One region of the Microbacterium sp. CFBP 8794 genome, then DNA from elsewhere that is predicted to be linked to it. Evidence: predicted binding sites of a transcription regulator. Region 1 holds the regulator's gene; the other holds the start of a gene.

Region 1 (3,407 bases):
GATCTCGCCGCTGTACACGTCCTGATGGGCGGACCGCTTCCCCTCGGAGACCCCGCGCCCACCGACGGTCGTCTGCCCGACGACCTGACCATCGACCCGTCGGTCGACTTCGGGGTCTACCTGCACGTGCCGTTCTGCCGCGTGCGCTGCGGCTACTGCGACTTCAACACCTACACGGCCAGCGAACTGCGCGGCGCGCGGCAAGACGACTTCGCCGACACGCTCGCCGCCGAGGTGCGCCTGGCGGGCGGGGTGATGGATGCCACGGGTGGCCGCCGCACGGCATCCACGGTCTTCTTCGGCGGGGGTACGCCGACGCTTCTGCCTCCCGGCGATCTGGCCCGCATGCTCGACGCCGTGCGCGCGGAGTTCGGCATCGCCGAGGGGGCCGAGGTCACCGTCGAGGCCAATCCCGACACCGTCGACGACGCCGTGGTCGAGACACTGGCCGCGGCGGGCGTCACGCGCGTGTCGATCGGCATGCAGTCGGCCCGCCCGCACGTGCTCGCCGCCCTCGACCGCACCCACGACCCCGCGAACGTCTCGACCGCCGTCGCCGCGGCCCGCCGCGCCGGGCTCGACGTGTCGCTCGACCTCATCTACGGCGCACCGGGGGAGTCGCTCGACGACTGGCGGGCGTCTCTCGAGGCCGCCGTCTCGCTCGCTCCCGATCACATCTCGGCCTACGCGCTCATCGTCGAAGACGGCACGAAGCTCGCCCGCCAGATCCGCTCGGGCGCGGTCGCGGAGCCGTCCGACGACCTGCAGGCCGACATGTACGAGCTGGCCGACGAGATGCTCGCCGACGCCGGGTACGACTGGTACGAGGTGTCGAACTGGTCGCGCGGCGTCGCCCACCGTTCGCGGCACAACCTCGCCTATTGGCGCGGCACGGACTGGTGGGGGTTCGGACCGGGCGCCCACAGCCACGTCGCGGGGCTGCGCTGGTGGAACGTCAAGCACCCGGCCGCCTATGCCCAGCGCCTCGCGGCGAACGAGTCGCCGGCCGCCGCGCGCGAGCGCCCCGACGAGACCGCCCGACGACTCGAGTCGGTGCTGCTGCGTAGCCGCATCCGTGAGGGTCTCGCCGTCGGCGAGCTGCACGGCGAGGGCCGCAAGGCCGTGGCGTCGCTCATCGCCGACGGGCTCATCGAGGGGGCGGATGCCATCCGGGGCCGCATCGTCCTGACCCGCCGCGGACGCCTGCTGGCGGACGCCGTGGTGCGAGCCCTCACGGTCTGATCCGCGCCGTCGCATCCCGCGGCGGGACCGCACGCACGCGCGGAGGATCTGGCATCCGCGAGCCCCCGACGGGGCAGGCCGTCGATCGGCGTAGAATTGGCACTCAGTCAAGTCGAGTGCCAGACGGGGAGGAGCAGCGCATGGTGTCGGAACGCGGCCTCCAAGTGCTCCGCGCGATCGTGCAGGACTACGTCGACACGCGTGAACCCGTCGGCAGCAAAGCGATCGTCGACCGGCACGCGTTCGGTGTGTCGGCGGCGACCATCCGCAACGACATGGCGCTGCTCGAAGACGAAGACCTCATCGTCGCCCCCCACACCTCGTCGGGCCGCGTGCCCACCGACAAGGGCTACCGCGTGTTCGTCGATCACCTCGCCGAACTGCGCCCGCTCTCGGGAGCGCAGCGCAGCGCGATCACCTCGTTCCTCGACGAGGCGGGCGATCTCGACGACCTGCTCGCCCGTACGGTGCGTGCCCTGACGCAGCTGACCGGCCAGGTCGCGATCGTGCAGTACCCGTCGTTCGCGCGCGCCAACCTCTCGCACGTGGAGCTCGTGGCTCTCGGCGGTCCCCGCGTGCTCGTCATCCTCGTCACCGACACCGGCCGCGTCTCGCAGCGGATCGCGCTCGTCCCGGCCGAGCCGGCCGAGGCCGACATCGTGCAGCTGCGCGCGCGTGTGGGCGCGGTGCTGGTCGGGCGCTCCGTCGCCGACTGCGCTCAGCAGGTCTCCGCGGTCGTCGCCGACGGACCCCGCCCCGGCATCGCCCTCGACGCCGTCGCCGACGCCGTGTTCCGCGTCGTCGGCGAGGAGCTCGAGGAGTTCCGTCAGGATCGCCTCGTCATGGCTGGGGCGGCGACCCTCGCCAAGCGCGAGTCCGACTTCCGCGGCAGCATCTACCCGCTCCTCGAAGCCATCGAGGAGCAGGTGACCCTGCTGCGGCTCATGACCGAGATGGTCGCCGACGAGAAGGGCTTGTCGGCCAGCATCGGCCGCGAGAACGAACCCTTCGGACTCATCGAGGCCTCGGTGCTCGCCAGCCGGTACGACGGCTCGACGGGCGGTGCCCGCGTGGGCCTGCTCGGCCCCACCCGCATGGACTACTCCTCCAACCTCGCGGCGGTTCGCGCCGTCGCGCACTATCTGACCCGGATGCTCGAAGACGACGACAGCGCGCGCTGACGAGCACCCCACCGAGAACGACCCCGCACCCGCGGACAGGAAGGCGATTGTGGCTGACCACTACGAGGTCCTCGGCGTCGAACGAGACGCCAGCGCCGACGAGATCAAGAAGGCGTACCGCCGTCTCGCTCGTCAGTTGCACCCCGACGTGAACCCCGGTGACGACGCGTCCGAACGCTTCAAGCTGGTCACGCACGCGTACGACGTGCTCAGCGACCCCGAGCAGCGTCGCCGCTACGACATGGGCGGCGACCAGAACCCCTTCGGCGGGGGCGGGGGAGCGGCCGGCTTCGGCGGCTTCAGCGACATCTTCGAGACGTTCTTCGGCGGTGCCCAGGGCGGCGGAGGCGGGCGTGGACCGCGTCCGCGTTCGCGTCGCGAGCGCGGGCAGGACGCCCTCGTGCGCGTCACGCTCGATCTCGGCGACGTCGTCTTCGGCACGCACCGCGACCTCGACGTCGACACCGCCGTCCTGTGCGAGACCTGCCAGGGAGCCTGCACGCAGCCCGGCACGAGCGAAGTCACCTGCGACATCTGCCACGGCTCCGGTCACGTGCAGCGCACGGTGCGCAGCCTGCTCGGCAACGTCGTCACCAGCCAGCCCTGCAACGTGTGCCACGGACACGGCACGACCATCCCCTACCCCTGCGGCACCTGCCAGGGGCAAGGGCGCGTACGCGCCCGCCGTACCGTGTCGGTCGACATCCCCGCCGGCGTCGAGTCGGGCCTGCGCCTGCAGCTTCCCGGTTCGGGTGAGGTCGGCCCCGCCGGCGGCCCCAACGGCGACCTGTACCTCGAGATCACCGTCGACGCGCACGAGGCTTTCAGCCGCGAGGGCGACGACCTGCTCGCCACCCTTGAGGTGTCGATGCCGGATGCCATCCTCGGCACCACCACGACGATCGACGCCCTCGATGGAGCCGTCGAGCTCGAGGTGCGCCCGGGCGTGCAGTCGGGCGACGTGCTCACCATCAAGGGCCGCGG
Region 2 (3,407 bases), on a different contig from region 1:
GGGGCGGCGGCCCTTCCCGCCCTCGCGGCGCAGGCTCCCCGCGGAGTGACGCTGGTGGTCACGACGCCCGGCGTGCTCGCCCACATCCCGCGCGCCGGGCGCGCCCCCGTCATCGCGGCCGCGCGGGCCGCGGGGCGGTGGATCACGCTCGATGCCGCGGCACTGCACGACGGCTGGACGCACCCCCCTCGCATCCGACGGGGCGGGTTCGCGCTCGCGCTCGACGGCGACGTGCGCGCCGAGGTCGATCCGCTCGGGGCGTGGGTGGCGTGGCATCCGGAATCGACGGGCGGTGCGCAGTAGCGTCGAAGCGTGCCCCTGTCGGACCGTGATCGCGCCTTCCTCGCCTTCGAGGGTGAGTGGCGACGCCATGGGGGTGCGAAAGAGGAGGCGATCCGCGCCGAGTTCGCGCTGACGCCGGCCCGGTACTACCAGCTGCTCGGTCGCCTCATCGACACCCCCGAAGCCCTCGCGTCCGACCCCATGCTGGTGCGTCGCCTGCGCCGACGCCGCGATGACGCGGCCGCGCAGCAGCGCGCACGCCTCGGCCGCACCGCCACCCGGTGACGGGTGCGCGCGGGTCGGACCGGTAGCATCGTCCAATGGCCAGATCGACCTTCCCGCGGGATCGCTTCGACGACCTGCCGGCCGATGCGGGTCGCGTCGGCGCCCACCGCGCCGAGAATCCCCGGCTGCGCGGGTGGATCATCTTCCTGTGGGCGGCCATCGCCACCCTCGTCCTGATCATCGCCGGCATCTTCGGCTCGCTGGTGGTGTCGGGCCGCATCTCGTTCGGCTCCGGGCCCGCGCCGGTGCCCACCGTCTCGGCGGAACCCACGACGCCAGCCGTCGTCGACACGTCGTACTCGGTGGTCGTTCTCAACGGCACGGCCGACGAGGGACTCGCCGCCGCCGTGCGCGACCAGATCGTGGCGGCCGGATGGCCGGGTGAGGGCGTCGAGACCGGCGACTCCGACAGCACCGACTTCGCCGAGACGACGATCTACTACCTCCGCGACACCGACGAGGCGGCAGCCCAGGGCCTGGCCCAGACCATCGGGGGCGCGCAGATCGCGCAGAGCGACTTCCTGCAGCCGACCGACGACCCCAGCACCCCCGACGACGAGAGCGCCGTGAAGCGGCTCGTCGTCGTCATCGGCCTCGATCGCGCCGCCGGTCAGGCGTCGCCGTCGACCGCTCCCTGACCCCTCGACGGCCGCGTGTTTCCGCGGCGTAACAAGTTCGCGGCCTGCGCGTCAACAATGGGCCGAGCGGCCGGTGCGGCGGGATCACGCGTGCTTACGATGACCTCGTCATTCAGCAACGGGAGATTCGCATGACGCAGGGCACTGTCAAATGGTTCAACGCCGAGAAGGGCTTCGGCTTCATCACCGTCGCCGACGGCCAGGACGTCTTCGTCCACTACTCGAGCATCGAGATGTCGGGTTTCCGCGTTCTCGAGGAGGGCCAGGCCGTCGAGTTCACCGTCGGCACCGGGCAGAAGGGCCCCCAGGCGGAGTCGGTGCGACTCGCCTGATCACCGTTTCCCGACGCCACGGCATCCGATCCCGGATGCCGTGGCGTCGTCGTTTCCGCGCGGGTGGGCGGCTTGCACTCCCCAGGGGCGAGTGCCAGAATGAGTTAGCACTCGCTTTCGTCGAGTGCCAAAATCAGCAGTCACCCGTCCGGGAGGGACGACACACTTATGGCAAAGATCATCGCTTTCGACGAAGAGGCCCGACGCGGTCTCGAGCGTGGCCTCAACACGCTGGCCGACGCCGTCAAGGTGACCCTGGGCCCCCGCGGTCGCAACGTCGTGCTCGAGAAGAAGTGGGGCGCCCCCACGATCACGAACGACGGCGTCTCGATCGCCAAGGAGATCGAGCTCGACGACCCGTACGAGAAGATCGGCGCCGAGCTGGTCAAGGAGGTCGCCAAGAAGACCGACGACGTCGCGGGTGACGGCACCACCACCGCCACCGTTCTCGCCCAGGCGCTCGTGCGCGAGGGCCTGCGCAACGTCGCAGCCGGCGCAGACCCCATCTCGCTCAAGAAGGGCATCGAGAAGGCCGTCAAGGCCGTCACCGACGAGCTCCTGGCCTCGGCCAAAGAGGTCGAGTCGAAGGAGCAGATCGCGGCTACCGCATCGATCTCCGCCGCCGACCCGGCCATCGGCGCACTCATCGCCGAAGCCATCGACAAGGTGGGCAAGGAAGGCGTCGTCACCGTCGAGGAGAGCAACACCTTCGGCACCGAGCTCGAGCTCACCGAGGGTATGCGCTTCGACAAGGGGTACATCAACCCCTACTTCGTCACCGACCCCGAGCGTCAGGAAGCGGTCTTCGAAGACCCGTACATCCTGATCGCCAACCAGAAGATCTCCAACATCAAGGACCTTCTGCCCATCGTCGACAAGGTGATCCAGGAGGGCAAAGAGCTCCTCATCATCGCCGAAGACGTCGAGGGCGAAGCTCTCGCGACGCTGGTGCTCAACAAGATCCGCGGCATCTTCAAGTCGGTGGCCGTCAAGGCTCCCGGTTTCGGCGACCGTCGCAAGGCTCAGCTGCAGGACATCGCGATCCTCACCGGCGGACAGGTCATCACCGAAGAGGTGGGCCTCAAGCTCGAGAACGCCACGGTCGACCTGCTCGGCCGTGCGCGCAAGGTCATCATCACCAAGGATGAGACCACGATCGTCGAGGGTGCGGGCGAGTCCGAGCTGATCGAGGGTCGCGTGACCCAGATCCGTCGCGAGATCGAGAACACCGACAGCGACTACGACCGCGAGAAGCTCCAGGAGCGCCTCGCCAAGCTCGCGGGTGGCGTCGCCGTCATCAAGGCGGGCGCGGCCACCGAGGTCGAGCTCAAGGAGCGCAAGCACCGCATCGAAGACGCCGTGCGCAACGCGAAGGCCGCCGTCGAAGAGGGTGTCGTCGCCGGTGGTGGCGTCGCGCTCATCCAGGCCGGCAAGACCGCGCTCGCAACCCTCGACCTCGTCGGTGACGAGGCCACGGGTGCGAACATCGTCCGCGTCGCCATCGAGGCCCCGCTCAAGCAGATCGCGCTCAACGCCGGTCTCGAGCCCGGTGTCGTGGCGAACAAGGTCGCGGAGCTCCCCGTGGGCCACGGCCTGAACGCCGCGACGGGCGAGTACGGTGACCTGTTCGCACAGGGCATCATCGACCCCGCCAAGGTGACGCGTTCGGCTCTGCAGAACGCGGCGTCCATCGCCGGTCTGTTCCTCACGACAGAGGTCGTCGTCGCCGACAAGCCCGAGAAGTCGGCCGCTCCCGCGGGCGACCCGACCGGTGGCATGGACTTCTGATCCACGCCTAGGCATCACACAGAAGGCCCCCTCCTCCGGGAGGGGGCCTTCTGTGTTGACGGGGCGGTGACCGCGCGCTGAT

The links. The regulator HrcA, encoded in region 1, represses chaperone genes, less so after heat shock. The targets are predictions, from matches to a motif close to TTNGCACTCGNNNNNNNCGAGTGCNAA.
Region 2: a site for HrcA is predicted at 1,642-1,668, ahead of groL (chaperonin GroEL). Genes of this name have one in related genera too.

Annotation. Positions count from the first base shown of each region.
Region 1 covers NZ_JACYTT010000002.1:362,492-365,898, reverse strand. Annotated here, with positions in the region: gene IFU19_RS05550 (DUF1990 family protein) at 1-25, shown strand, start outside; gene hemW (radical SAM family heme chaperone HemW) at 25-1,242, shown strand; gene hrcA (heat-inducible transcriptional repressor HrcA) at 1,383-2,423, shown strand; gene dnaJ (molecular chaperone DnaJ) at 2,473-3,407, shown strand, end outside.
Region 2 covers NZ_JACYTT010000004.1:217,221-220,627, reverse strand. Annotated here, with positions in the region: gene IFU19_RS11905 (DUF2332 domain-containing protein) at 1-303, shown strand, start outside; gene IFU19_RS11900 (DUF3263 domain-containing protein) at 313-567, shown strand; gene IFU19_RS11895 (LytR C-terminal domain-containing protein) at 603-1,205, shown strand; gene IFU19_RS11890 (cold-shock protein) at 1,337-1,537, shown strand; gene groL (chaperonin GroEL) at 1,706-3,325, shown strand.